DNA from 3 places in the Paenibacillus sp. ALE3 genome. Region 2 is predicted to be linked to each of the others. Evidence: predicted binding sites of a transcription regulator. Region 2 holds the regulator's gene; each other region holds the start of a gene.
What was found. The regulator Rex, encoded in region 2, represses fermentation and respiration genes when NADH is low (regulators of the CRP and FNR family bind a similar motif). The targets are predictions, from matches to a motif close to TTGTGAAATATTTCACAA.

Region 1: a site for Rex is predicted at 2,470-2,487, ahead of ACXHJ2_RS22565 (phosphoketolase family protein). Genes of this name have one in related genera too.
Region 3: a site for Rex is predicted at 6,234-6,251, ahead of ACXHJ2_RS26140 (formate/nitrite transporter family protein). Genes of this name have one in related genera too.

Annotation. Positions count from the first base shown of each region.
Region 1 is NZ_CM134214.1:5,034,433-5,044,608, forward strand. It holds gene ACXHJ2_RS22565 (phosphoketolase family protein) at 1-2,340, opposite strand, end outside; gene ACXHJ2_RS22570 (GntR family transcriptional regulator) at 2,644-3,366, opposite strand; gene ACXHJ2_RS22575 (glycosyltransferase) at 3,683-4,834, shown strand; partial or broken gene ACXHJ2_RS22580 (IS5 family transposase) at 4,963-5,726, shown strand; gene ACXHJ2_RS22585 (ring-cleaving dioxygenase) at 5,879-6,829, opposite strand; gene ACXHJ2_RS22590 (DoxX family protein) at 6,905-7,303, opposite strand; gene ACXHJ2_RS22595 (DUF896 domain-containing protein) at 7,375-7,602, opposite strand; gene ACXHJ2_RS22600 (DUF4280 domain-containing protein) at 7,941-8,357, opposite strand; gene ACXHJ2_RS22605 (hypothetical protein) at 8,358-8,876, opposite strand; gene ACXHJ2_RS22610 (pentapeptide repeat-containing protein) at 8,891-10,141, opposite strand.
Region 2 is NZ_CM134214.1:1,938,207-1,948,382, forward strand. It holds gene dinG (ATP-dependent DNA helicase DinG) at 1-1,807, shown strand, start outside; gene ACXHJ2_RS08720 (redox-sensing transcriptional repressor Rex) at 1,835-2,488, shown strand; gene ACXHJ2_RS08725 (amidohydrolase) at 2,475-3,776, shown strand; gene ACXHJ2_RS08730 (cell wall elongation regulator TseB-like domain-containing protein) at 3,814-4,338, shown strand; gene ACXHJ2_RS08735 (hypothetical protein) at 4,645-5,178, shown strand; gene ACXHJ2_RS08740 (AAA family ATPase) at 5,171-6,673, shown strand; gene ACXHJ2_RS08745 (3-hydroxyacyl-CoA dehydrogenase family protein) at 6,810-7,682, shown strand; gene ACXHJ2_RS08750 (acetate/propionate family kinase) at 7,679-8,875, shown strand; gene asnS (asparagine--tRNA ligase) at 9,008-10,176, shown strand, end outside.
Region 3 is NZ_CM134214.1:5,799,101-5,809,276, forward strand. It holds gene ACXHJ2_RS26110 (LCP family protein) at 1-18, shown strand, start outside; gene ACXHJ2_RS26115 (AI-2E family transporter) at 169-1,314, shown strand; gene ACXHJ2_RS26120 (LLM class flavin-dependent oxidoreductase) at 1,453-2,472, shown strand; gene ACXHJ2_RS26125 (ABC transporter ATP-binding protein) at 2,701-3,594, shown strand; gene ACXHJ2_RS26130 (glutathione peroxidase) at 3,710-4,186, shown strand; gene ACXHJ2_RS26135 (FAD-dependent oxidoreductase) at 4,578-5,939, shown strand; gene ACXHJ2_RS26140 (formate/nitrite transporter family protein) at 6,326-7,171, shown strand; gene ACXHJ2_RS26145 (molybdopterin-containing oxidoreductase family protein) at 7,528-9,660, shown strand; gene ACXHJ2_RS26150 (MFS transporter) at 9,707-10,176, shown strand, end outside.

The DNA of each region.
Region 1 (10,176 bases), 2.7 Mb from region 2:
AATGCCTTCTTCGCGAATGAATTGATGATGCTTCTTAACCATTGCATCCATTTCATCCGCAATATTCGCGTACTTACCAGCGTCAGGTAAGTTTAGAACAGCTTCCTTCACTAAATCAAAACGGTCCATTTGATTCAATACACGCATATCAAATGGTGTCGTAATATCGCCATTTTCACGGTAACCATGTACATGCAGGTTATGGTTGTGACGATCAAAGAACAGATCTTTGATCAGACCTTCGTAACCATGGAAAGCGAATACGACTGGTTTGTCCTTTGTGAAAAATTGATCAAACTCAGCGTCAGATAATCCACGAGGATCTAACTTTTGGCTTCTCAGCTTCAGTAAGTCTACTACGTTGATGTAACGAATCTTCAAATCAGGCAGTTTTTTATGCAAGATAGAGATCGCAGCTAAGCTTTCAATCGTTGGCTCTGTACCGGCAGAAGCGATAACAATATCAGGCTCTCCACCTTGATCTGTACTTGCCCAGTCAATAATCTTCAATCCTTTGTCCACCAATTCCTTCGCTTCATCAGCAGAAAACCATTGTGGGCGTGGGTGTTTGGAGGAAACAACCAAATTGATCTTTTGACGGTCATTTAAAATGGTGTCAAAAACAGCTAGCAGAGAGTTGGCGTCAGCTGGCAGATACTCACGAATAAATTCTGGTTTCTTATCAGCCAAATGACCTAACAAACCTGGATCTTGGTGTGTATACCCATTATGATCCTGTTGGAAGACCGTTGAAGTAGCTACAACATTCAATGATGGGATGTCTGCACGCCATCCTTGATCCGTTGCTTTACGCAACCATTTGAAGTGTTGAGTGATCATCGAGTCAACCACACGCAGGAAGGCTTCGTAACTTGCGAAGAAACCATGACGGCCTGTTAACACATAACCTTCCAGCAATCCTTCAGCTTGGTGTTCAGACAATTGGGAATCAATGACACGACCATAAGATGACAAGAATTCATCATTAGGCTCAATAATTTGATCCATCCATTGGCGTTTGGTTACTTCAAAAACAGGAGCCAAGCGGTTAGACATCGTTTCGTCAGGTCCGAAGATTCTGAAATTGCGATTCTCTTCATTTAATACAACCACATCTTTAACGTATTTGCCCAAAACCGACATATCTTGCGCAATCACTTTACCAGGCGTGGAGTTATCCAGCGCATAGTTACGGAAATCTGGCAATTTCAGGTCTTTAATAAGGTTACCCGCATTCGCAACAGGGTTCATTCCCATTCGTTTATCGCCTGTAGGCAGAATTTTAGCAATCTCAGCTTTTAAACGACCGTTTTCGTCGAACAATTCCTCTGGTCTATAGCTATTCAGCCATTCTAATAAGGCAGGTGCGTGCTGCATATTTTTTTGATCAACCGGAATTGGAACCTGATGGGCACGGAACGAATTTGTATTCGGCACTCCGTCCCATTCCTTTGGACCCGTCCAGCCTTTAGGTGAACGGAAGATAAGTACTGGCCACGCCGGACGAGTAAGGTCATTATTTTCACGTGCATTCTTCTGGATAGCTTCGATCTTCTCGATGGCAGTATCCAATACTTTCGCCATTTCTGGATGCATGTGATCAGGGTCTTCACCTTCAACAAAAAACGGTTCCCAACCCAAACCTTTAAAGAACGAAGTTAACTCTTCTTTCGATTGGCGAGACATAATCGTTGGGTTACTAATTTTGAAGCCATTCAAGTGTAAGATTGGCAGCACTGCGCCATCCGTGATTGGATTGATAAATCTGTTAGAGAACCACGAAGCGGCTAATGGTCCCGTTTCAGCTTCACCATCCCCAATAACAACAGCCGAAATCAGATTCGGATTATCTAAAATAGCACCTACACCATGAGAAAGGGAATAGCCCAGCTCTCCACCTTCATGGATAGATCCAGGTGTTTCAGGAGCAGCATGCGAAGCAATACCGCCAGGGAACGAAAATTGTTTGAACAGTTTCTTCATGCCTGGGATATCTTGAGTGATTTGTGGATAGATTTCAGTGTAGCTTCCATCAAGATATGAATTTGAAACCATAACCTGGCCGCCGTGACCAGGACCTTCAATGTAAAGCATGTTCAAATCATATTTATTAATAACACGATTAAGATGAGCATAAATAAAGTTTTGGCCTGGAATCGTGCCCCAGTGTCCAATAGGCTTCACCTTTACATCCGAATCTTTCAAAGGTTCTCTCAACAAAGGATTGTCTTTTAAATAAAGCTGACCTACTGAAATGTAGTTGGTTGCACGCCAGTATGCATCAAGTTTTTTCAAATATGTTTGAGATGAGTATTCTGCTAACACGGGTGTTAAGGCCATGGTGTCCACTCCCTAGTAATTTGGTTTGTAATTTTGTTTGTAATTTATTTCCGGAAATTTCATCTACATGTACATCATAACGCTACGCTAAATTAATTCAACCTTTTTCACAAGTGATACGGTCCAATTTTGTGAAATCTTGAACATACTATGAAATATAAATTAAAAAGACAGTAAAAAAGCTCTTACATTAAAATATATAGAAAGATAAACCAATAAAATTTGTGATAAATGAAAGGTTTGCAGACTCTAATTCTTTTTCAAAACCATAAAAAAAGACCGGAGAATTCTCCAGTCTTTTCGTTAGTGTACCGATACAAAGGTATTAAATTTCAAATATTTGTAATGAAACCGCATATGTGAAAATTCAAATGGCGTGCCGTTATCTAAAAAGAAAACCCCCTCCATAATGCCTACCGGTTCATTTTCTTTCAATTCTAGTAGCTTTTGGTCATTCTCTTGGGACGGTTCTGCAAAAATGGATAAAAAAGATTTGGTGACGGCCAGGTTCCGCGAGTCTTCCAAATAATTAAAAATGGAACCCTCAATAATCGTCTGATTTAAATCTTGGACAATTTTAATGGGGATGTAGCCCGTTTCAATCATAAAGGGATCGTCATCAAACAGGCGTAAGCGAACGATTTTATAAACAAAATCATGGGTATCCAAGAACAAATCGCGCTGTAGTTCTTCTGTCGGTGGAATGACCTCGAAACTCAATACTTTGATTTTTGGCTTTTTGCCATGCATTTGAAAATTATCAGTAACTCCTAGATTAGAGCCTTCATAGTTAAAGATAGATTCATTTCTTATGTATAAGGGATTAATAAATGTCCCGGAGCCTTGTTTTTTGAAAATAATTCCGACACTCTCCATTTTAGTCAGAGCGCGTTTAATGGAACTACGACTAACCTGGTAAGTCTCACTAAGACTACGTTCATCTGGCAATCTCATATCTGCAAACTTTCCAGCGAAAATTTTCATTTTAAGATCGTCAATAATTTGCTTATAGACAAATTGTGTCATATAGTACTCCTCTTTCAGGTCTTCTATAACTCCATATAGTTTACCATAAACATGTCCATTTCATCTCATGTTTGTTTGTATCTCTTTTACTTTACATCCTTATGCGTAATGCTGCCATGACATATACATCACACCACTGAAAATACCTGCAAAATAGCAAAAAATACAGAACCTCCACCTTAACATTCTCAATATGACCAAGCCTGTTTCGCACCTTGAGGGGTGTTTGACCAGACCAGGCTAAAATCCTTGAATACATTGTTATTATTTATCTTGTTCAAACGTGTTCTAATAAAAGTGGTGGGGGGAGATCACATTGGCTATCCGCTACAGCGTCATCATTCCAACCTATAATCGAGCCCAGCAGCTGCTGCTCACACTCGCCTCATTTGAAGCGCAAACCTATTCCAAGCAACTATTCGAAGTGATTGTAGCTGATGACGGCTCTACAGATGGAACGAAAGAAATGGTTGAAGACTTCAAAGCATCCTATCCTCTTATCTATGTGTCACACCCGGAACAACGTGGTCGATCTGCCGTTCGAAATTTGGGACTGCGCCAGGCAAAAGGGATATATATCATTTTCTGCGACGCTGACTTTTTGGTGCTACCTCATTTCATTAAAACCGTGAGTCGTTATCACCGCAAGTATCCCAAATCCGTGCTTTCAGGCATTCCTCACTCGTGGGACGATGCATTTACCCATTATCACCCTGACTTTTCTGTGGAAGAAAAAGAACATTGTCGGAGCATACTTACACAATCAGGCTTATGGAATCCCGACTTTGAAACAGCGAATGAAATTATCCCGATCATCACCCCTCATGATGTCCTGCATCAAACGGGTGCATTGTCTAAAGTCGTTAGCCCCACCAGGGTTCCGCCCAGTACTCAAAAACAATTTGCCTCAACGGACGTAGCTCCCTGGATGATGCTAGTAACTCGTTGTGTAGCCATCAGACGCAACCACTTGATTCGTATTGGAGGTTTCAATGAACGGTTTGTGCTGTACGGACTCGAAGACTGGGACTTGGGCTATAGACTGCATCGCTTAAAAATCCCTTTTTATTGCATCAAAGAGGTGGTCGGATATCATCAGGAACATCCAACCCATCTTAGAGGTAACGTTTTAAATACGGAAAATCTGAGAATCATGTATGAAACTTACGGGTTCAATGACTCCTCGTTAAATTTATTCGCTCTAATTCCTCCATCCGAGGATTTTGAGACCTACAAAAATACGCTGCGCGTATTACGCAGGGGACTCCGTTCTAGGTTAACACGTTCATCGGCTATGTTGTTGAGAAGGACATTACGCATTGCTGCCAAGCAGTTTTATTATCAAAACAACAACCCAGCATACCAGCAAGCATTACGGGTGATAAAAAAGAAAGCAGAGAACCGGAAAAGCCGAGTCGCCCACGTGTTACGAGAAATGCTGGTAAAGTCTGAAAAGCTGTTGGAATAACAAGAGGACGGTAGCACACGAGACACATACCTGGAAGCAGATTCTGTCCTGGATAGATAATGTCGTATATTAGATTAGGGCCTGTACGCAAACTGTACAACTCGTAGAAATCTAGTAAAATAAGGCACATGAGACGAAGATACGAGTTAACGGATGAAGAATGGAATATAGTTGACCCCCTGTTGCCCCCAGCCCGAAAAAAACAGGGAGGACGTCCGCCCAAGGATCGGCGCCAGATGCTCAATGCCGTGCTTTGGGTTGCTCGAACGGGCGCGCCATGGCGGGATTTACCGAGTTACTATGGCCCTTGGTCTTCAGCCTACAGCTTTTTCTGGCGGCTACAAAAAGCGAATATTTGGGGTGAAATACTGAAGCATGTCGCCATCGAGCCGGATTGGGAGCAGGTCATGGTCGATGCCACCATCGTCCGCGTCCATCAACATGGAGCGGGCGCAAAAGGGGGCAGGACCGGCAAGCAATCGGACGTTCGCGCGGAGGATTAACTACCAAAATTCATGCGATGGTGGATGCGCTCGGCTATCCGCTGCGTTTCGAATTGACGCCAGGACAAGACCACGATTCTGTCACCGGCTATCGCCTTCTTCATGAACTGGACTTCTGCCCGGGCGAAGTGTTGGCTGATCGCGCCTACGATACCAATGCCATTCTGGAGCTTTTGCAAAGCCGAGCGATCACTCCGGTTATCCCAAGCAAACGCAATCGGCGGGTAAAGCGCCCGTTAGATTCTGAAACGTATAAAGAGCGACACTTAATTGAATGCTTTTTCAACAAAGTAAAAAACTATCGACGCTTGGCCACTCGCTATGAAAAAACAGCGAACATGTTCATGGCTTTTTTGACGCTGCTTTCAATTCGTTTATGGCTCAAATAGGTTTGCGTACAGGCCCTAGTCAAATCATAAATATAGGTTAATTGCGGAGGATTTCATTTTCAGGTGGTAACCTATCAAATGAAAAATCCACAATCGAATGAGATTGTGGATTTACGTGACTTCATCTGGATGCAAAACAGCAGCCATTTCATTTACTTTTGTTTATCTGTTAATGTTCTCACTTCAATAGGATGCAGGTTTGCCTCGATCTGAGCCCGCTGTGGTTCATACCACTCTGGCAGCATTAATTTCTGCCCCAAAGATTCAGCAGGCTCATCGTTAGCAAATCCCGGTGGATCAGTAGCAATTTCAAACAGTATGCCGCCCGCTTCTCTGAAATATATTGCATTAAAATATTGGCGGTCGATGATTGGAGTTGGCTGATAGCCATAATGCTGAACTGCGCTTCTCCACTCTTCATGTTGCTCGAAATCTTTTGCGCGCCATGCAATGTGATGTACCGTACCTGCTCCACCAAAGCCTAAGCCCATTTTGACGAGCGGAACATCCACAATGTTGCCGATTTCTCCAGCAGATTGATAACGAGCATATTCGGCGTCTTCGTAGATTTTCGTAAATCCGAGTATGCTCTCCAATGCATCCATCGTTTTCTGTGGATTGACGCTAAATAGTACGGCGCCTCCGAACCCTTTAATGGCGTTATCAGCCGAAATGCCATCGTAAGACCAAGTACTGCTCGCTCCCTCCGCACGTTCAACAAGCTCAAGACGTAGGCCCTCATTATCCTCGAATTGAAGATATTGTTCATTAAACCGGCTTGTTTTCGTAACTTGAATACCAAAGCTTTGCAAACGATGCTGCCAAAAATCAAGCGAACCTGGCGGTACCACATACGAGGTTATGCCCACCTGGCCGCCTCCGATTCGCCCTTTGGGAGTTCCCGGTGCAGGGAAAAAAGTAATGATCGTTCCTGGGCTCCCTGCCTCGTTACCAAAGTACAAGTGGTAAACCTCGGGGGCATCGAAGTTGATGGTTTTCTTCACTAACCGAAGTCCAAGAATACCTGCATAGAAATCGACATTAGCCTGCGGATTACCGGCAAAAGCTGTAATATGATGGATACCTGTCGTTTGAAGTGACATATAAAACCCTCCTTTTAATCGTAGAAATCCTTATTTTTCATTATCGTTCAATTTTTAATGATCTAAGTTCATGTATTAATGAAGTATTGCATCAATGGAATATGAACCTGCACCTGTCAACGCAATCCCGATTACGACAGCAATAAGAACCAGTGGATATTCATAGCCATTAGCGGTTGCCCAGATTCCGTTTTGACCATGCACTTTGACAATCGCTCCGATCATCGCCATCGTAATCAACAATGCTGCCAGTGGAGTGAGCAGTCCTACAGTAAATAGAGCCCCTCCCAGCAATTCCATCAATCCAGCGGCCACAGCCATCAATACCCCAGGCTTGATCCCGATGGATTCCATCCAACCACCGGTACCTTTTGGGCCATAGCCGCCAAACCAGCCAAAAAGCTTCTGAGCCCCGTGCCCCACGAATAACAATCCAACCACCAAACGTATCAATAACAATCCACTCGCCAACATAAAATCACTCTCCATAGTTATTATTTATTAATTAAAGATTTTTAAATTAGAGATATTAGACAAAATTAAATTCATGGCTTAACGATTTGAGCCTGTTCTTTTCTTAATTTTTCAGGAGTAACATCATCTCCATTCGGATCATAAATCGTAGCATTCAAAAGTATGCTTTTGATAGAACCTCGAAAGATTTGAAGGTATTCTTTGCGAAGATCCATTTGTTCCGTTTTTTCAATTTCAGTTAATCCAACTTCTTTTGCTTTTTTTGCCAACTGGTTAATTCTTTCTAAAATCGCAAGCATGTGTATACCTCCCTATTCAAAATTTGTTGTTGTTTTATCTTTAATTTATTTATCTTGATATAAAGATATAATATTTTATTGTTCTTGTCAACACTTTATTAAAGAGAGGAGAAAATGAATCCTTGAGTTGCTTCTCCCCCTAATATCAATGCTATCTCCATGCTGGTAATACTGGTATTTTTGTACCATCGCAGTGACCAGATCATCGTAGGTACAATGGATATCCTGATAAGATCGTCTCTTCATCTGGATATCCATCTAGTACGAATGCGAAGCACCCTTCAGTTCAACTGTATACACGTCCCGAATCCAAAACCCAACGGCTTTGAAACAGACTCTTAGTCCAGCTCCTGTCCATCATTTTCAATTTGGATATGACCACAATACAGACACTGATGGGTACAGTTTTGTGTCAAGGCCGGCTGTCCCTCGATCTTCACATCACTTTTCCCATTCAACCACGGCATGGTCAGGACCGGAACACACGGAGCCTTTTTCACGCCATAGATGTCCACCATTTCACTGGCCTGCACGGCCGGATTTAAAGGACTGGAGCAATTCCCAAAAGACTGAATGTTCACTCCTGGAACGTAATCTCCAATGTTCATTTGTGCTTTGTTTTTTACGTAGACGCCATGGCTAAAAGGTCTTTTCAAACGGGCAGGTTGTGTGCCATAACTACAACTTAAGATCGCTCCTGCCACGACATAGCCTTTTTTTGCACCCGTTCCCGGTCTCACTTGCGCTTCTTCCACTTACCCCATCCTCCTTAGTGCTTCTATCTCAACTCTTTGCACTCGAATACCTGTAAAAGATCGGCGCAGCAGGCTTTCTGCAACGGCCAAATGAATATAGATATGAGGTTCGATCAGTCCCTCAATCCGAAAAACAGGGGGCTCTATCTCCCCCTGTCTCAGTATCAAATGCTTCAATGTACCACTGGGGTACCATTCCGTTTGTGCGGACAAACAGTCCACCAGCGGCGGACGAAGCACCCAGTATACCTCCTGTCTAGCCTGCTGGAAATCGGTAAGGATGGCCGCTTTCCATTTCAGTCCTGGCATATATTTCTCCAATAATACTTTCAACCGGTCGGACACCAGGGGTAGGGGAAATTCCAGAAAATCCGGGTACACTGTTTGTGGATCGGTATGTACAGCCAAAAAAAGAGGATCATCCTGCTGCTCTCCCTCGGCCTCCGTCAGGATATCTTCTACTTGCAAAGGAGACAGCGCAGCAGGCTCCACCCGATGTTTTACCCGCTCGTCTATCATCAGTCGAAAATATCTCAATGCAGCCACTCCCTTTTGCTAACAGCATCCCTTACCTGTGTAGACCACTCCAAACCAATGGCTCCTCTACGCTGTTCATCGGTAAAAATGACTCCTTGTACGTTTGCACCCGTAAAATCGGTTCCGATCAAACAGGCCCCTTTAAAGGATGCACCTGTCACATCTGCTCCAACAAAGCAGGCATCCGTGAGGTCTGCCCCGTCCAAGGACGCTTTTTGTAGTAACGCCTCTTGAAAAATGGCTCCTCGTAACTGTGCATCATGAAAACGGGCTCCCTGCAAGCTCGCCCCTGTGAAATCTACGCCAGCAAAACCCAATGCCTCCCAACCCAATGAAGCATCTGATCCATATCCGGCGTTACCCATAACGACATCCAATATGGCCCCTTTCATCGAGCATCCGCTAAAATTGGCTCCATGAAGCAAGCTGTATGTCAAATCGATTCCATTTAACTGACTTTCCTGCCACACCGTTCCTACCAGGACACAGCCATACAAGCGACTATGTTCCATTCCGATTTGGTGAAAAGCCGTATAGCGGAAATCCAACTGACTATAATCTCCGTCCGACAGTTGAACTTGGGTCAACGCCTGATAGCTGTACGCATGTTCTTCTTTTTCATCCAACCACGACCGAATCTCATTCGCCTCCATGGCTCTGCGATCTTCTCGATATACCGATACACTATGATCCAAATATTCACCCACACGAATCTCGAACGTCTCTTCTCGCTCCATCTCTTGAAACTCCGGTAAGCACACAGCCTGTTTCATCGCCAAGCGAACCACGTTCACAACGAGCGCATGAATGTGTACCGCTGCCTCCAGCATAACCTGCTCCCATTCAAGCTCTGATAGAGAAACTTGCTGCTGCTCTACCTCCCTTCGAAATTGCTGCTGCAAATCGGTCCAGTAGGAATATGCCCAGCTTGTGTTCCATTCAAAATGGATCGGCTGTGGATCAAGCATCCATAAAGCATCGGAAGCCTCTACGAGATAAGCAGGCCGTTCTTCCAGCCATGTGGTACGTAGCATGGAGTATGTGATATAACCGATCCTTTCCTTTCTTCCTTGAAGCTGCTCTTGCCGAATGTGCTGGCAATATCCCCGAAACTCTTCGACACAGGCTTGAATCCGTTGCTCCTGCGTTACCTTGAACTTCAGCGCCCAGTCTCTGCGGATGAGAAACCACGCCTGATTCAAAATGGCTTGCCATTGCGGTTCTAACTCATCCATAGACTTCTCCATTTGTACCCAACCACCACCTAAAGCTCTTCATAAAT
Region 2 (10,176 bases):
TGAACATAAAATAAACAGAAGAGACTTCGCGACACCAAAAGAAGACTTGATTACAGCGGCTCAAATGATTGTCTGGCTGACTCTGACAGAAACCGGTGATGATGAGGAACTGAACCTGAGCAACCGTGGAGGGGATTTTTGGGAAACAGTAGCTAGTGATTCCGAGTCCTGTCTTGGTCGTTCTTGCCCATGGTTCCGCAAATGCTACTATCATCGTGCACGTCATGAAGCAGGAACAGCGGATGTGGTTATAACGAATCACTCCAAGCTGTTCACCGACGTCAAAGCAAGTCACCAGCTATTGCCCAGCTATGAACATCTGGTCATTGATGAAGCACATCATCTAGAGGAAGTAGCCGGTAAGCACTTAGGCATGCATATGAAATATTTCACACTCGTGCATACGCTGACTCGATTGTTCAAGGACAGTAAGAACGGACAATTGCCTTCGTTACGTCAGCAGTTGGCAAAGTCGGGGCATGAGAAGTCGACGGAATGGGCCTCGACCATTGATCAGCTGTACCCACTCGTGTTAGAGGTTAAGGAAACTTGGGACCTGCTAAGCGATAAGCTGTTTGGAATGTTGCCAGAGCGGTCTGATGCCACACCGGGTGAAACGGGACAATTTTCTTCGCGTCTCAAACCGTCGGCCAAGCCTGCAAAGTGGGATCAAGCGGCGGCGTTGGAAAATCAGCTTTATGTAACGTTGAGTGAAATTTTGCGCAAGGGCGACAAGCTGATGCTGGATGTCAAGGAAGAACACGACGATTATGCGGCGGATAGTCTCATTACAGATATCACGGGTCTGCTTAAGGATTTGGCGGGGATTAGGGAAAATTTGCGCTTCTTTATACGACTCGATGATGAAACAACCGTATATTGGCTCGAAGCGAGTGGGCAATTCCGTAGTAAATCATTGCAATTTTATGCAGTGCCCGTCGATGTGAGCCGCCAGTTGAAAGAAATGTTTTTTGACAAAAAAAGAAGTATTATTCTGACATCTGCTACTTTATCGGTAGATAAGTCGTTTCAGTACATGACCGATCAACTCGGCTTGCAGGAGGCAGCGGATCAAGGACGATTAATGACGTCACAGCTCCCATCACCTTTTAATTACAGGGATCAGGTGTTGCTGGTCATTCCGCGAGACTTTCCGAGTGTGAAGGGCAGTGTAGGGGATGCACATTTTGTAGAGATGCTCGTTAGCTCTCTAGGAGCGACTGCCCAGGCGACGCGGGGGAGAATGCTTGTTCTGTTTACTTCCTATCGGATGCTCCGGCAAGTGTATGAGCCACTCAAAGAGGCGTTAGCATCCAGCGATATTACCGTGTTAGGACAAGGTGTAGACAGTGGGAGTCGGAGCAAGCTAACCCGTCGTTTTCAGGAAGCCAAGGCTTCTGTATTGCTGGGAACCAGCAGCTTCTGGGAAGGCGTCGATATTCCAGGGAAGGCTTTGACTTGTCTGGCCATCGTTCGCTTGCCGTTTCAACCGCCCAATCACCCGTTACTGGAGGCAAAAAGCGAGCTGCTCCAGCAGCAGAAGAAGAATCCATTTATGAAGCTGTCTGTACCACAAGCAGTTATTCGCTTCAAACAGGGATTTGGACGATTGGTACGTACAGCGAGCGACCACGGAGTCGTTATCGTTTACGATACGCGTGTGATCGAATCCTATTATGGAAAGCACTTTTTGTACTCGTTACCGGGACCAAAAATGGAGCATATGCCATCGGGGCAAATGGTGCCCCGCATCGCCGAATGGCTCCAATCCGCCCCGGAGACAGAGGCACAACGGACGGACACCTAAAGTCCGTTACAATTAGGGGGAGCAAGTATGAAATCAGATAAAATTTCAGAGGCTGTCGTACGGAGATTACCCGTATATTTACGTTATCTGAATGCACTGCACAAACGGGAGGTGGCTACGGTCTCTTCTCAAGAGCTGGGACAGAGGTTAGATTTAAATCCAGCTCAAATTCGTAAAGATCTTGCCTATTTTGGCGATTTTGGTCGGAAGGGCATCGGTTACGATGTTTCTTATCTAATTGAGAAAATACGCCATATCCTGAAAATTGACCAGCAAATTAATGTAGTATTGGTCGGAGCGGGTAATCTGGGTCAAGCCCTATCAAACTATAACGCTTATTTAAAAGACAATATGAAGATTGTGGCGGTATTTGATGCGTTCCCGGATAAGGTTGGGACCAGAATCAATACCTTAGTCGTTCAGCCGATGGATGAATTGGAAACGACTGTAAAAGAAAAAAATATTCGAATCGGGATTATTACTGTACCTGATTTTGAGGCACAACACGTAGCTGATAGGCTCATTGAGAGTGGAATTGGAGCGATTTTAAACTTTGCACCTATCATTCTCAAGGCACCGGCTAACATTCGGATACATGCCACAGACTTTACAACTGATTTGCTTAGCCTCGCTTATTATCTGGAGGACGGAAAGGAAGAAGCACAATATGACAGTGAATAAATGGATGATTAAAAACGGTTCTTTTGCCGTGAATGGAGCTGAAGCTGGGGTAATCCATGGTTTTATGATTGTGGAGGATAGCCGTATTACTTACATTGGCGAGACTCTGCCTGCGGGTGAGGAAGAGACGGAAGCAATCGACGGTAACGGGTTATTGTTTTTGCCTGGTCTGATTAATACTCATGGTCATGCGGCGATGTCTCTGCTGCGAGGGTATGGAGATGACTTGGCACTTCAAGTGTGGCTTCAGGAAAAAATGTGGCCTATGGAAGCCAAGTTTACGTCTACGGATGTGTACTGGGGAACATCCTTGTCAGTGCTGGAAATGCTGAAAGGTGGAACCACAACTTTCCTGGATATGTACGATCATATGGATGAGGTGGCACGTGTAGCTGAAGAGTCGGGCATCCGTGCAAGTTTGATGCGTGGAGCCATTGGACTCTGTTCAGAAGAAGAACAGCGGATCAAGCTGGCTGAGGCCGTGACTTTTGCCCGTAACTGGCATGGAAAAGCAGACGGACGTATCACAACGATGATGTCTCCACATGCCCCATACACATGCCCGCCAGCGTTTATTGAGAAATTTGTTCAAGCAGCACATGATCTCGATTTACCATTGCATACGCACATGTCCGAGACGATCGCCGAAGTTGAGCAAAACGTACGCGACTACGGTTTGCGTCCAGTTGCACACTTAGATAAGCTTGGCTTTTTCTCCCGCCCTTCACTTGTTGCCCACGGCGTACACTTGAACGACGAAGAGATAGCTTTATTAGCGGAACGAGGTGTGGCGGTTTCACATAATCCAGGCAGCAACTTGAAGCTGGCAAGTGGTGTAGCTAGAGTGCCTGAATTGCTGCGTGCAGGAGTTACTGTTTCTCTTGGAACAGACGGTCCTGCCAGCAATAATAACCTGGATATGTTCGAGGAAATGCGTCTGGCGGCACTCATTCACAAGGGAGTATCTGGCGACCCAACAGCAGTTCCTGCAAATGAAGCACTGCGTCTGGCAACAGAGTATGGTGCAAAGTCGATTGGTTTAAAAGAAGTAGGAGCGCTGGCAGCAGGCAACAAGGCTGACTTTATCGCGCTAGATCTGAATCAGGCCCATTTCTTGCCGCGTACAGATCTTATTTCCCATGCCGTATACTCTGCAAGTGCCAAAGACGTGGCTCATGTGTGGGTAGACGGTCGTCAGGTTGTGAAAAACGGCGAATGCCTGACGATGGACGAGGAACGTATCAAACATGAGGCACAAGCCGCCTTTGAAGGGCTGCTGTCGCGCTAATTCAGGTGTCACATCCCCTTAGAGAGGAAGCACAGGTTTGAAAAATAAGAAGAAATGGATAGCGGTCGCCATTTTGGCCGTAATACTGATCCTGGTCAGCATTTTCTGGTATTATTCCTACGTTACTCAAGACCAGGTGGCTGAGAAAAATGCCGCTATCATTAAGGCCAAGCAATCAGGTGGTCTGGTTAGCACGACTCAGACTTGGAAGTCTGTGTGGGATCAGATTTATTGGGTGGTTCAAGGAAAAAACGCACAGAATGAAAATATAATGGTGTGGGTTCCTTTTCAAAAAATGGAAGGACAACCTAACGTACCTGTCGCAGATCCAAGCGGTGTTCATACCGAGCTGATGAAAAACGGAGTCGACGAGCAAAAAATGACAGCGATAATTCAGCAGCAACTTCCAAATGCAAAAATTGTAAGGCTCCAACCGAGTGTGTTCAATGGCGAATATGTATGGCAACTGTTTTACGATGATGAAAGCCATCATAACTATACCTTTTACCGTTTCTCAGATGGAGCATCGACGGGGATAAAGTATACTTTGCCTAATTACTAGCGTGTTATGGGAGTAGTGATGATGGTGAAAGCAATGTATTGTTAAAAGAATAACTGATTGAAGTTGAAAAGACGTAAATGCGATTTAAATCGTATTTACGTCTTTTTTTACTACTACGAAAATCACAACTCCTCCACACATTGCCTTCGATATTAGATTCACGTTATGATATACTATATTTTATAAGTGATAGACAAAAATGATAGAAAAATGAGTTGCTGATCTCTATAAGATCATGCAATTTGGTTGTTTGTTGACATTCGTCCCGTTTCTTCTGGGTTTTACATTTTGAGAGGAGGATGTTGTTTGAAATTGCGTGCAGTTCCTATTGTTGTGGCGGCCGTTTTGGCAGCCTTGTTGATGTTTGGGGGATGGTTCATTTACCGTCAGGTTACAATGCAAAGTCCTCTGGAAAAACTGGTATCTCAATATCCAGGCGTGACAAGCGCTCAAATAGATATTAAACAGGATCAGGTCGTATTGAAACTAGATCTCAAACCGCAGGCGGATGTGGCCGGATTGGTCGATGTGGTTAAGCAAAAAGGGCAATCCATCATTGGCAGCCGTACTATTAAGCTGGATATCGCAGATCGTTCCAATTCAGCACTGAATCAATGGTGGTCTGAGGCTATGTTTCCTGTAGCCGAAGCGATGGAAAATAAAAAGTATACTCAAATTTCATCTACAGTTGAGCAGATGAAAAAGAAAAAAGCAGGTATCAAGGCTGATACCGATATGGATTCAAACAATGTCTATATCCGACTCAGCGAAGGCAATGCGACTAAGTTTATCGTTTTGCCACGTCAATCTCAGCAAATGGGGGTATGGCCTAATGCCTAGATGGATCAAGGAAATATTAATCGGTATTGTGCCGGTGACCATTATATTTCTCGTTTTTATTGGGGTGAATATTATCCCTCTTCTGGTTGCGGGCGTGATGCTCAGCGGCTTGTTAATGCTCATGCATGCTCGTGGCGGCTTGGCCGTAGGTGCCGGACAAGAGCGCAAACGTAAAAAAAATGGTCCGGACAAGCTGACTTTTGAGGAAATTGGTGGACAAGAAAGCGCTAAACAGGAATTGCGTGAAGCCTTGGATTTTTTGAATCGACATGATGAAATTTCCAAGTTTGGTATTCGTCCATTGAAAGGCGTTTTGCTTACAGGCCCTCCGGGAACAGGAAAAACGCTGATGGCGAAAGCAGCTGCACACTACACCAATTCTGTGTTTGTTGCAGCTTCAGGCAGTGAATTTGTTGAAATGTACGTGGGTGTCGGTGCAGGTCGTGTCCGTGAGTTGTTTCGGGAGGCTCGCACTCGTGCAGCCAAGGAAAAGAAAGAAAATGCAATTATTTTTATTGACGAGATTGATGTTATTGGTGGTAAGCGTGAGGGTGGACAGCAACGAGAATATGATCAGACTTTGAATCAGTTGCTGACAGAAATGGATGGCATTTATTCGGCAGATACACCGCGGATATTACTTATTGCGGCAACAAACCGTAAAGAAATGCTGGACAGCGCCTTAACGCGTCCGGGACGCTTTGACCGCCATATTCAAGTAGACTTGCCTGATAAGAAGGGCCGTCTTCATATCCTTAAAATTCATGCCAAAAACAAACCGATTCAGGAAGATGCTAATTTGGACAAAATCGCTGAGGAGTCTTACGGTTTTTCCGGTGCACAGTTGGAGAGCGTCATGAATGAAGCGGCCATCTATGCAATGAGACAGGATCGTCAAATGATTGCGCAGAGTCATCTATCCATGGCGATTGACAAGGTGATGATGGGTGAAAAAACAGACCGAGAATCAACATTGGAAGAGAAAAAACGTGTAGCGATTCACGAGCTGGGACATGCTATTATGGCTGAAATCGTCCGTCCCGGTAGCGTAAGTCAAGTAGCGCTCAGCCCGCGTGGGAAAGCGCTCGGTTACGTGCGTCACAATCCACAGCAAGAGCATTATTTATATACCAAGCAGTACCTGGAGGAGCAGATTATGATCTCGCTCGCAGGGGCTACTGCGGAAGAAATGTACTATGGCGGTCGAAGTACGGGCTCAAGTAATGATTTTGAGCAGGCGCTGAACATTGTTCATACGATGATGACTTCCGGTTTGACTTCTCTTGGGATTATCAACATGGAAATGGTTACAAAAGAGGAACTTATGCGGGAAAATGGCGAAATTATGAATGACCTGCATAATCGGACTTTGGAGTTGCTGGAAAAGCATCGTCCTGTGTTCGACAATTCTCTTGACATTCTGATGAAGGAAGAAACTCTGTCTGGGGATCAATTTAGATGTCAATTTAGTGAAAATGCTTTATTACCAGCATAATTTTTTATGCTGGTTATTTTTTTTTACTTTTAGTCCGTGCTAAGATATTATTATCTATTGGGACATAAACATGTATTTTTCGACAAAGAAGGATACAATATATGAGAGTGACCAGGAAAGGGTGGAGTTAAGAACCATGCAATTTAAAAAAATCGGCGTCATTGGCGGCGGCACCATGGGACAAGGTATTTCTGAAATGCTCGCGTCCAAAGGAATCGATGTGCTGCTAGTAGAGCAGACACCAGAGAAACTAGACTACGCTTATAATATGATTGAAACAAGTCTAGACAAGCAACTGGAAAAGTGGGCAATCACCCAAGCAGAGAAAAAACTGATTTTATCTCGCATTGAAAAAGTATCTCATCTGGCGGAGCTCGCTAGCTGTGATATGGTCATTGAAACAATCACAGAGAATCTGGACGAGAAGAAAGTTGTTTTCCAAGAGCTGGATCATGTGTGTCCAAGCAACATTATTCTTGCAAGTAATACATCCACGCTGAGCCTGACCGAGCTTGCCAGCTCGACCAAGTATCCAGAGCGTGTTATTGGTATGCACTTTATTTATCCAGTATCCCGTATTGATCTTGTAGAAATTATTCGTGGTTTGAAAACTTCAGACGATACCTTTGAAAACACGAAAATGTTCGTAGAAGAAATCGTGGAGAAAAAAGGAGTCATGATTTATGAATCTCCTGGCTTTGTAACTAGCCGGATTATCTGTCTGCTAATTAACGAAGCAGCTCATGTACTTCAAGAGGGCGTAGCTTCTGCGGAAGATATTGACGATGCTATGCGCATCGGCTACAACTTCCAAAACGGTCCTTTGGAAATGGCTGACCGCTTTGGTCTGGATTCCGTTTTGGCTGCTTTGGAGCGGATGTTTCGTGAATTTGGCGAACTGAAATACCGTCCGTCCATCGTCCTGAAGAAAATGGTGCGTGCAGGTAATCTGGGCGTAAAATCGGGCGAAGGCTTTTTTAAGTATGACAAGGATGGTGACCGGATATGAAAATTCTCGTAATCAACGCAGGGAGTTCTTCCCTGAAATACCAATTGTATGATATGACGGACGAGTCCGTTTTAGCAAAAGGATTGGTAGAGCGTATCGGTATGGACTCTTCGATTCTGACGCATAAACCAACCAATAAGGAAGAATACACTGAAGTTAGCGAAATTTTGGAGCATACTACTGCCATCCGTAAAGTGCTGAATGCACTCACAGATGCAGAGCATGGTGTCATCTCCAGCATTAGCGAAATTCAGGCTGTGGGCCATCGTGTGGTTCATGGAGGCGAAATCTTCAAACAGTCAGCGCTCGTAACTCCTGAAGCGAAGAGTGAAATCCGTCGCTTGTTCGACCTGGCTCCACTGCATAACCCAGCATCCATGATGGGGATTAAAGCGGCTGAATTGAATATGCCAGAAGTACCACAAGTTGTGGTATTTGATACTTCGTTCCATCAAACCATGCCAGAAAAAGCTTATATGTACGCCATACCAAGAGTGTTGTACAATAAGTACAAGGTTCGTCGTTACGGTGCACACGGCACTTCCCATGACTTTGTAAGTAAGGAAGCTGCCAAATTTGTCGGCCGTCCTTTGGAAGACCTGAAGATTATCACTTGCCATATCGGTAATGGTGGTAGTGTAACAGCAGTTCAAGGCGGTTTGTCTGTAGATACTTCCATGGGTATGACTCCACTGGAAGGACTGATGATGGGTACTCGTAGTGGTGATTTGGATCCAGCAATCGTACCTTATGTCATGAACAAAGAAGAATTGACTGTCAATGAGGTCAATTCGATGCTGAACAAGCATAGTGGACTTCTAGCTATTTCTGGTATCAGCAGTGATATGCGTGAAATCACTGAAGGTATGGAAAAAGGCGAAGCTAATTCTACATTGGCATTTGAAATGTATGAATACCGTCTGCGCAAGTATATTGGTTCGTATGCTGCCGCAATGAACGGGGTAGACGTAATTGTATTTACGGCAGGCGTAGGCGAGAACTCCATCGTTCTGCGTAAGAGAGTGTTGGAACAACTGACATTCCTCGGTATCGAGCTGGATGAATCATTGAATGCTATTCGTTCTGGCGAGATTCGCCGGATTACAACTGCAAATTCAAAGGTAGAAGTACTGATCATTCCAACAAACGAAGAACTGGTAATTGCCCGTGACACGTTCCGTCTGGTTCAGTAGTTCGGTCCCTAAGTGTAAACTTTATACATGTGGAACTATGGTTTAAGTACCACATGCACCAAACAGCGAGAGCAAACAGCCTGACCCAAGGGGAAGGGCTGTTTGATTTTCGGTTCAAGGAGAGAGACGGTCATGACAAATAAAAGTACGATTGCCCAAGTGGGCCGCCATGTAGGGGAAACGGTTACAATCGGCGCTTGGGTAAACAATAAGCGGTCTAGCGGTAAAATTCAGTTCCTGCAACTACGTGATGGTAGCGGGTATATTCAAGGGGTTATCGTAAAAAGCGAAGTGTCTGAGGATATTTGGAATGATGCCAAATCCTTGACTCAAGAAAGCTCCCTATATGTAACTGGAATCGTGCGTGAGGAACCGCGCAGTCAATCGGGCTATGAATTAACGGTTACAGGTATAGAAATCATTCATTTGACCGAAAACTACCCGATTACCCCTAAAGAGCACGGTGTAGATTTCCTGATGGATCATCGCCATTTGTGGCTGCGTTCCGCCAAGCAACGTGCAGTTCTGATCATACGGGCGGAAATTATCCGTGCTGTACAGGAATTTTTCAACGGCAACGGTTTTACGAAGGTAGACCCGCCTATTTTGACTCCTTCTTCTGCAGAAGGCACAACAGAGTTGTTCCATATCAAATATTTTGACGAAGATGCCTATTTGACACAAAGCGGACAGTTGTACATGGAAGCTGCGGCAATGGCGCTGGGTAAAGTATATTCCTTTGGTCCGACCTTCCGTGCGGAAAAGTCCAAAACACGTCGTCACCTGATTGAGTTCTGGATGATCGAGCCTGAGATGGCTTTTGTGGATCATGAAGAATCCTTGCGCGTTCAGGAGCAGTTTGTAAGCCATATCGTGCAGTCTGTTCTGAAAAATTGTGCGAAGGAGCTTGAAGCCATCGGACGCGATGTTTCGAAGCTGGAGCAAATTCAAGGCGAGTTCCCACGGATTACGTACGATGAGGCGATTGCCTTCCTTCAAGGTGAAGGATTCGATATCCCGTGGGGGGAAGACTTTGGTGCTCCTCATGAAACAGCTATTGCCGAAAGATATAACAAGCCTGTGTTCATTACGCATTGGCCGACTCACATTAAAGCATTCTATATGAAACCTGACCCATCCCGCCCAGAGGTTGTTCTGTGTGCTGATATGATCGCTCCTGAAGGTTATGGCGAAATTATCGGGGGTTCCCAACGGATTGATGATCCAGCATTGATGGAAGAACGCTTTAACGAGCATAACCTGGCACGTGAAGCCTATCAATGGTATATGGATCTTCGCAC
Region 3 (10,176 bases), 2.0 Mb from region 2:
ACAAATGATACTCCATAACCCTTCAAAGCAAGCGAAGTTCGTACAATAACGTACAACTTTGTTTGCTTTTGTGTTTATTTGGGTATAACCTTGTATATTTTGTTGCAAAAATATATCGTAATTATGAAGAACGTATACTCATCTGTCTAAAGAGAAGGGGAATGTCATGTGGAAATAACTCCGGCATGGAAAGACCGGTTTAAGAAGTTTTTCCTGAACAACAAGTTTGTGTTATTCCTGTTGGTATTGCTGCTGATCGGTTTGAATATCTTAGTGCTTACCAAAATTTCATACATATTTACGCCTGTCATCGTGTTGCTGAAAACGATCATTCTCCCGGTCATTTTGTCCGGTGTATTGTACTATCTGCTCAATCCGTTGGTAGATGTACTGGAGCGAAATAAGGTAAAACGGGTATACTCCATTGTTGTCCTGTTTTTGCTCATTATAGGGATTATCGCTATTGTGATTACATCGGTGGTACCTGTGATCCGTGATCAGATACAGGGCCTTATCCAAAATGTTCCTGCCTATACCGAGCAAGTCAAACAACAGTTTGAGCGACTGATTGGCAGTAACTTTGTCAACCAGTTCCAGAACACCATTCAAATAGATCCATCTGAACTAGCCTCCAAAGCTTCTGAAAAGTTATCTGGCTTTATCAATAATGCATGGACGGGTGTGGGAAGCTTTTTGGGTGTGATTACGGAAACTGTGCTTGCGATCGCTACGGTTCCGTTCATTCTGTTCTATTTGCTGAAAGATGGACACAAGCTGCCGCAGTGGATTCTAAAAATGCTTCCACCTATGTTTCGTAAAGAGACAGATCGTATCATGACCGAAATGAATCATCAGGTCAGCTCGTATATTCGTGGACAGATTATTGTCAGCTTCTGTATTGGAGTGCTGCTGTATATTGGTTATCTGATTATTGGATTGGACTACTCTTTGACACTTGCGGTCATTGCGTCCTTTACGAGCGTGGTTCCCTACTTAGGTCCTGTAATTGCCATTACACCCGCGTTAATCGTAGCTATAGTTACCTCACCGATCATGCTGCTCAAAATGGTTATCGTATGGACAGTCGTACAGCTTATTGAGGGTAAATTTATTTCACCACAAATTATGGGTAAATCTCTTCGAGTACATCCGATCACGATCATCTTTGTTATTTTGACAGCTGGCAATTTGTTTGGTGTGGTAGGAATTGTACTGGCGGTTCCAGGTTATGCCGTCTTGAAAGTAATCGTGACCCATCTGTTTAGTTTTTTTCAAAAGCGTTCACATCTTTATGAAGCAGATAAAGTAAAGTAAAAAGCAAGTCTCTATAAAAAGTAAACATGGCTAAATATGTGCGGTAAATCTGCTATTTTGCCCCTCTTGGTTAACTGTGGCTTTACGTGCTATAATTAATGCCTATTCGTATTCCAAAATAGAAAGGTCAGACTTTTTATGATAAAACTCAGCATTCTTGACCAATCTCCGGTATCGAAAGGCATGACGCATGCACAGGCATTACAAAAGACTGCTGAGCTTGCTATAGAGGCGGAACGTCTGGGTTATCATCGCTTCTGGGTATCCGAGCATCATGCAGCCTCTAACCTTGCAGGCTCCAGCCCGGAGGTATTGATTTCACACCTGGCTGCCCGTACCTCTACCATTCGAGTGGGGTCGGGTGGTGTGATGCTGCCTCATTACAGCGCTTATAAAGTAGCGGAAAACTTCCGGGTACTGGAGGGATTGTATCCAGGACGCATTGATCTGGGTCTGGGGCGAGCACCTGGAGGAATGCCGATTGCTACCAGAGCTTTGCAGGAGGGGAAAATGCGGGGCGGTGTTGATCTGTACCCCGAGCAGCTGGATGATCTGCTAGCCTATTTGCACGATAGCACAGGCAACCAGCATCGCTTCGGTTCGCTACAGGCGATGCCGCTCGTAGAGACCGTGCCGGAAATGTGGCTGCTTGGCTCCAGCGGCGATAGCGCAGGTCTGGCCGCCGAGCGTGGCGTAGGCTTTGCGTTCGCGCAGTTTATTAATGGTGAAGGCGGCACAGGTGCTATGAAGGGATATCAGGAAAGCTTCCAGCCTTCCCAGCATAGTGAGCAACCGCGTTCGCTTGTTGCCGTATTTGCGATCTGCGCGGATACCGAAGAGGAGGCCAATCGTTTGGCATCCAGCATGGACTTGTCCCTGGTGCTTTTAGAACAGGGCACGCGTTCCGCAGGGACACCTTCTGTCGAAAAGGCGCTTGCGTATCCGTATACGCCATATGATCGGATGCGCATTCGTGAGAATCGCAAGCGTATGGTGGTCGGTTCACCCGAACAGGTGAAGCGTCAGCTTGAGCAATTATGCAAGGACTATAATGCACAGGAGATTATGGTTGCGAGCATCATTCACGACTTTGATGCCAAAATGAAATCAATACGCCTCATGGCTGAAGCATTTGGACTGTCCTCTGTACAGGCTTAATGCGAATGGCCAGAATTAAAAGATCACAGCTTCAGGGCTGTGATCTTTTTTTGATTTTTTGATGAAATATTGAACGTTTCGCATTGTAAATTAGAAGGAATATGCCAGTTAACACTTGATAATGATTATCAATATCTTTATTATATAAAGATAGAATGAAGTTTTGATGAATGTCGTGCGTTAAGCCCGTGACTATATATATTGGATTAGGGAAAGGGATGATTCCAAATGTTTCGTCTGAAAACGGCAAATCTGGATATTGCTTATGAAGATCGATTGATAGTAGAGGATCTGAACGTAGAAATACCGCAAGGGAAAATCACAGCATTGGTGGGTGCAAATGGCTCCGGTAAGTCGACCATTCTGAAAACGATGGCTCGCATCATGAATCCTAAAGGCGGTAGCGTTCTGTTGGATGGTAAATCCATTCATAAGCAATCCACCCGGGAGGTAGCGAAGCAGTTGGCTATTTTGCCGCAGAATCCGACTGCGCCGGAAGGGTTGACCGTGACGGAACTGGTATCTTACGGACGTTTCCCCTATCAAAAAGGTTTTGGTTCCATGAAAGCGGAAGATCGCAGAATGGTAGAGTGGGCAATACAAGTAACGGGAATGAGCGAATTTCACGATCGTCCGATTGATCAGCTTTCTGGTGGTCAGCGTCAGCGTGCCTGGATTGCTATGGCGCTTGCGCAAGATACGGATATATTGTTTTTGGATGAGCCGACTACATTTTTAGATATGGCGCATCAACTGGAAGTGCTGCATCTGTTAGAGTATCTGAATACTTCGGCAGAACGCACCATTGTTATGGTCGTGCATGACTTGAACCATGCAGCCCGGTATGCTCAGCATATGATTGCGATCAAAAAAGGGAAAGCGAAGGCGGTAGGAGCCCCGACTGAGGTTATGACCCCCGATGTGCTGCGTGAGGTGTTCGGGATCGAGGCGGATATTGTTACTGATCCTCGTACAGGGGTACCACTCTGTCTTCCGTATGCTTTGGCTGGTCAGCCTGCGGTAAACCAAGTAGTAAAGGGAATGAATGTAGAAGAGAAGCAAACGGTGGGTTCTGTTGCCGAGCGGCGTGATGCTAGACCACAAGTAGCAGCAAGAGGTTAGAGCGTCATCAAGTGGCAGCATCAGCGGTAAAGGGTCTGTGGATATTGGCATGTCCGTCACGTTTTGGGTAAAATAGGTTAAGAACCTAACCAAGCGACATGAAGGAGGATGCTGTATGTCTGTCTATTCATATAATGCCGTAACACCAGCCAATCAGGAGGTTTCTCTGGAAACTTACACAGGTAAAGTGCTGGTTATTGCGAATACCGCCAGTAAGTGCGGACTTACCCCGCAATATGGGGATTTGCAGAAGCTTTATGACGAATATAAGGATCGAGGACTCGTTGTTTTAGGCTTCCCTTGCAACCAATTTGGCGGTCAGGAGCCGGGCAGCAGCGAGGAAGCGGCTGAATTTTGCCAATTGAATTACGGGGTTAATTTCCCGGTATTCGCCAAAGTGGATGTGAACGGACCGGATACAGCAGCTCTGTTTGAATATTTGAAGAAGCAGCAGCCTGGAGAACAGGAAGATGGTACAATTCAGTGGAATTTTACAAAATTCATTGTGAATCGTGAAGGTGTGCCTGTAGGGCGTTTTGAGCCTAAGGAGCCACCGGAAGCGATGAAAGCTGCCATTGAGCAGTTGTTATAATAGCTTCGTGTAATTCCAAAGTATATGTATAAACAAGGTCTGATTTCTGCCTGTCTCAGGGGAAACAGACCTTTTTTTATTCTCTAAATGAGCATTTACCTAAGAATTGACGCATCGTGTGGAAAGTCTGTTCCAAGGGCATAATCAGGGGGCAGACAGGGAAAACTGAATGGAGAAAAAAATATTTCAGCAAACGGCTGATCTCAGACATCCTTACCTTTTTAAATGTGGACAAACTGTGAATATCATAAAAAGCTATTGTAATGTGAAAAATATCACACTATAATAAGCGCATGAAGTGAAATAAATCACAAGAAGTAACGAGTTGCCTAAGTGAAAGTATTCACAATTATTATACATTTTATGCCCACACACCAAGGAGGAATTCAACATGAAAGTAGCAGTTATCGGATGTACACACGCAGGTACAGCAGCCATAGTCAACACAGCTAAATGTTATCCAGATGCCGAAATTACGGTTTATGAGCGTAATGACAATATTTCATTTTTATCTTGTGGTATTGCACTGTACGTAGGTGGTGTCGTCAAAGATCCGCACGGATTGTTTTATTCGTCCCCAGATCAACTGGCTGATATGGGTGTAGTGACCAAGATGCTTCATGAGGTAACGAGTGTGGATACAGCCGGCAAAACGCTGCATGCACGTAATCTCCAAACAGGTGAGGAATTTACGGACACATTTGATAAATTGATTGTGACTACTGGATCGTGGCCAATTATTCCGAAGCTGGAAGGCATTGAACTTGATCATATTTTGCTCTGCAAGAACTATAATCATTCGAATGAAATCATTGAGAAAGCCCAGCACGTACAGAACATTACAGTCGTCGGAGCTGGATACATTGGTGTTGAACTGGTAGAAGCTTTTCAAATGAACGGTAAGAACGTAACGCTGATCGACAGTGCTGATCGTATATTGAATAAGTATTTAGACCATGAGTATACAGACCGGATTGAGAATTCCCTGAGAGAACATGGCATTAAGCTGGTACTTGGCGAGACAGTAAGTCGTTTTGAGGGGACTAACGGTAAAGTAAGTAAGGTCGTGACCTCCAAAGGAGAGTATGAAACAGAGCTTGTTATACTCTGTATCGGTTTCCGACCTCAAACGGATCTGCTCAAAGGTCAGGTAGATATGTTGCCTAACGGTGCGATCATTGTGGACAATTATATGCAAAGTAGCTGCCCGGATGTGTTTGCAGCAGGCGACAGTTGTGCAATTCGTTATAATCCGACTGGCAAAACAGCTTATATCCCATTGGCGACGAATGCGGTTCGAATGGGGACGCTGGTGGCACGCAATCTGGTACAGCCGACCATTGCCTACATGGGAACACAAGGAACCTCGGGTATCAAAATTTACGAAGATAATATTGCGGGAACAGGAATGACAGAAGCCGCAGCAACCGACGAGGGGATGACTGTAGAAGCTGTAACCATTGAGGACAGCTACCGTCCTGAGTTTATGCCAACCTCTGAAAAGGTATTGCTGAAGGTTGTATATGAGCAGGAGACACGGAGAATTGTTGGGGCACAAATTATGTCGAAGGTCGATTTGACGCAATCCATTAACACGCTGTCTGTAGCCATTCAAAATCATATGACCATTGACCAGTTGGCTTTTGTCGATTTCTTCTTCCAGCCGCACTATAACAAGCCTTGGAATTTCCTGAACGCGGCAGGTTTGCAAGCATTGCCTACAATATCCGAACGGAACCCAGTTACTGTATAATTCGATTTGTCTGTGACATTGTTCATAAGTTTGTCAACAATCTGAAGCGTACGGATGAATCCTTATAGTACAATATAGAGAGCATAAGGATTAGGGGGAGACTTTATAATGGATTTGTTTTATATCCTTTTTCTTGTAGTTGTTGCAGCCGTCGGTCTGGGCGGAGTTCTTTGGTTCTTGAGAGCTGTTGAAAAGGAAGAATACAATTAAATGTAAAGCGCGTAGTAGCGCAGTAGATGTAATAAAATAGAAAAACAGTCCTTTATCCAAGGGCTGTTTTTTTTATACTTTAGAAAGTGATTTTTTTCACAAACAAAATCACTGATTTTAAATAAAATATAAAAGAAGAATATTTTGTTTAAAAGATATTAAAGGAGCGGGGGCAGATGGCAAGCTATAAACCGGGGCAAATTGCCGAAAAGACGGTGGAAACAGGAGTGGCCAAGGCGAACAACCCGTGGAATGTGGCGGTAGTATTGGGATTTTTGGCAGGTGCATTTATTGCACTAGGGTTTTTGCTGGATATACGCGTTATTGCAAGTGCACCTAAAGAATGGGGAAGCATTGCTACCTTTATTGGAGCTGCGGTGTTCCCTGTAGGTCTGGTGTTAGTTTTGATCGCTGGTGGGGAATTGCTGACCGGCAATATGATGGCAGTGCCTTTGGCGAGATGGGCAGGACGAATTAAGACAGGAGCCATGCTTCGTAATTTGGCGATTATTACGCTCAGTAATTTTGCAGGTGCATTATTTGTTGCATTTTTCTTCGGGCATGTTCTGGGCTTGACCGAAACGGGTCCTTACCTGGATAAAGTGGTGGATATGGCAGGGCATAAGCTGCATGAAAGCTTTTTGCAGTCTTTTATATCAGGTATAGGATGTAACTGGCTCGTAGCACTGGCTGTATGGATGGCTTATAGCACAGACTCCATCGGCGGCAAAATTATGGGAATTTGGTTCCCGACCATGGCCTTTGTTGCTATTGGATTTCAGCACGTTGTAGCCAATATGTTTCTCATTCCGGCGGCTATTTTTGCAGGTCATTTTTCATGGGCAGAGTATGCTATGAATTTCATTCCGGTCTGGTTGGGGAATTTGGTAGGAGGCAGTCTGTTTGTGGCTGGAGCCTACTGGCTGGCCTATCTGAAAAAAACTCAAACCAACACACATTCCGTGAATGAATCTCAAATTACTCCTTCCGTTGCATCCAATCCGTTGAGTGATCATGCATAATCACATTACTTTATGAAGCAATGAACAAAGCAAATCCGCCATGACAGGCCCGGGGGAACGAAACCTGTCATGGCGGATTTTTTTGGGAGTGGTCCATGATTTGGCATGGAGGATGAGTGTGCTCTCGTCCATAATGCCTTGATCTCTTTTACCCTGGGTATGTAATGATGAAACAGGATGATAAAAAAATAATTATGATTTTTAAAATCCGTTTTGCTCTAAACAGCAGGCGGATTTTTATATATTTTGGAGAGATGCTGTGTGGTAAAATCCTTCTCTTGCCATAGGCCAAAGCTGTAGATATGATAAGAACAGTGTAATTTTTGGAAACGGTAACGGAAAGGAGCATTAACACCATGGATCATCGCAATAGCGCGCCTCTTGAGGCCACACTTCAACACAACTTACACAGAGGACAGCGGATGACGGAGCAGCAGAACGGTATTTTTCCGGCCGTATGCCCGTTGGATTGCCCGGATACGTGTGGGCTCCTGCTTCACAAGGAAAATGGAAAGATAGTCAAGGTGACTGGTAATCCGGATCATCCCATTACCAAAGGGGCTATATGCAACAAAGTCCGGAATATGACCGAGCGAGTATATGATCCGGATCGGGTGCTTTATCCGTTGAAGCGTGTAGGCGCCAAAGGGGAAGGGAAGTTTGAACGAATTAGCTGGGAGGAGGCGGTCGATACCATTACAGGTCGGTTCAAGGAGCTGATACGTACGGATGGACCGGAATCCATTCTCCCCTACAGCTTCTATGGCAATATGGGTGTATTGAGTGTGGATGGAATGGATCGTCGCTTTTTCAATGCGCTGGGTTCAAGCCAACTGGATCAGACGATTTGCAGTGTGGCTGGGAATGAAGGCTGGGCATCCGTTATGGGATTTAAGGGCGGCACAAGCCCGGAGGACACAGAGGATGCAGAGCTCATTATTGTATGGGGCGGAAACGTCATCAGCACCAACATGCATCAGGTCGTATTGGCTGAGAAAGCACGTAAAAAAGGTGCTAAGGTGGTCGTTATTGATGTCCATCGCAACCGGACGGCACAATGGGCGGATTGGTTCATTCCCTTATATCCGGGAACGGATACGGCGCTTGCGCTGGGGGTTATGCATGTGCTGTTTGATCAGGGGCTGACAGACGACGAATTTTTACGTCGCTATACCGTAGGTCACGAGGAACTGAGCGAGCATGTTAAGACCTATACACCAGAGCGGGTTTCGCAGATTACCGGCGTGCCGAAAGAGGATATTATCCGTTTGGCGGAAATGTACGGGAAGGCGCGAGCGGCCTATATTAATATCGGAAATGGGCTTCAGCATCATGATAATGGCGGTATGAACGTACGTGCAGTTACATGCTTGCCTGCACTCACTGGACAATGGTTGAAACACGGCGGGGGAGCGTCGCGCTCCAATGGTGCTTATGCCAAGATTAACAGCGCCCATCTGGAGCGTCCTGATCTGCGACAGAACCCGGATGCCCGGGTGATCAACATGAACCGGATTGGAGAGGCGCTGCTACAGAAGGAACAACCGATTAAGGCGTTATTTGTATATTGTAGTAACCCGGTAGTTGTAGCACCTGATTCGGAACGGGTGACGGAGGGATTTGAACGAGAGGATCTGTTTACGGTTGTTCATGACCTGTTCCTTACCGATACGGCCTGCTATGCAGATATTGTGCTGCCTGCTGCGTCTTCTTTTGAAGGAACAGACTTATACAAATCGTACTGGCACCACTATATCCAGATGCAGAAGCCTGTCATTGATCCGCTTGGGGAAAGCAAAAGCAATTATGAGCTATTTAGCCTGCTTGGACAGGCAATGGGCTTTGATGAAGCTGCCTTTACAGAAAGTGAAGAGGATATGATCGCAGGCGCGCTTGATAATCCAACGAACCCTTATCTCAAGGGTGTAACCTTGGATGCCTTAAAAAAGTCGCCTTTTGTAAAGCTTGATATGACGCCAAAGGCTACTTATTTGGAGCGTCTAACTACGCCTTCAGGCAAGATTGAGTTGTATTCGGAAAAAATGAAACAAGCAGGTCTGCCCGCATTGCCCTCCTATGTACCACTGATCGAAGGGTATGACGGAGAGCATCGGCCGCAAGCGGATGACCGTTTTCCATTGATGTTTGTTTCACCGCCAAACCATAATTTTTTGAATTCTACATTTGCTAATTTGCCCAAGCATCAGCGATTGGAGAGGGAGCCTTTGTTGCAAATTCACCCGGAGGATGCTCAGGCAAGAGACATCGCAGATGGTGATCCGGTTACCGTCTGGAATGACAGGGGAATGTATGAATTGAAAGCCAAGGTCACCGATCTGATGCTGCCCGGCACGGTGATTAGCCAAGGATTATGGTGGAAAGGCAAAGGACGCAGACAGCGTGCCAATGCGTTAACCTCTGACCGGCTGTCGGATATGGGGCAAGGGGCTACTTTTTTCTCAACGGTGGTGAATGTGAAGCGCCAATGAGAATATGCCTTTAATGGCGTCAGGTGCAAAAGGAGAAGCAAAATATATGAAATGGTTGGAGTCTTATCCGAAAGAAGTAAAAGTATTTCTCATTGCTAGCCTGATTAATTCCGCTGGAAGTTCCCTCATGTGGCCGCTCGTTAGCATGTATGTATTCGACGAACTAAACCGTAGTATGGGAGATGCGGGGATTGCGATTTTAGTGCAGTCTTTAGGCGGAATATTTGGTCAAGTGCTGGGCGGAGCCCTTTATCATCGTATTGGAGCCAAGAAACTGATTGTCGGCTCACTGGCCATGAATGCGTTGGGACTTCTCTCGCTTCCATTTACCAGTGGTCATTGGGTAGCTTTTGTCATCATGATGGGCTTTATCGGCTTTTTTAATGTGGTATCTGTGCCTGCGATTCAGGCCTTTGTAGGTTTTCGTTTTGCTGACCGACGTGGAGAGCTGTTTAATATCATTTATGTCGCGAACAATATTGGGGTGGCACTCGGAACGGGACTGAGCGGCGTTCT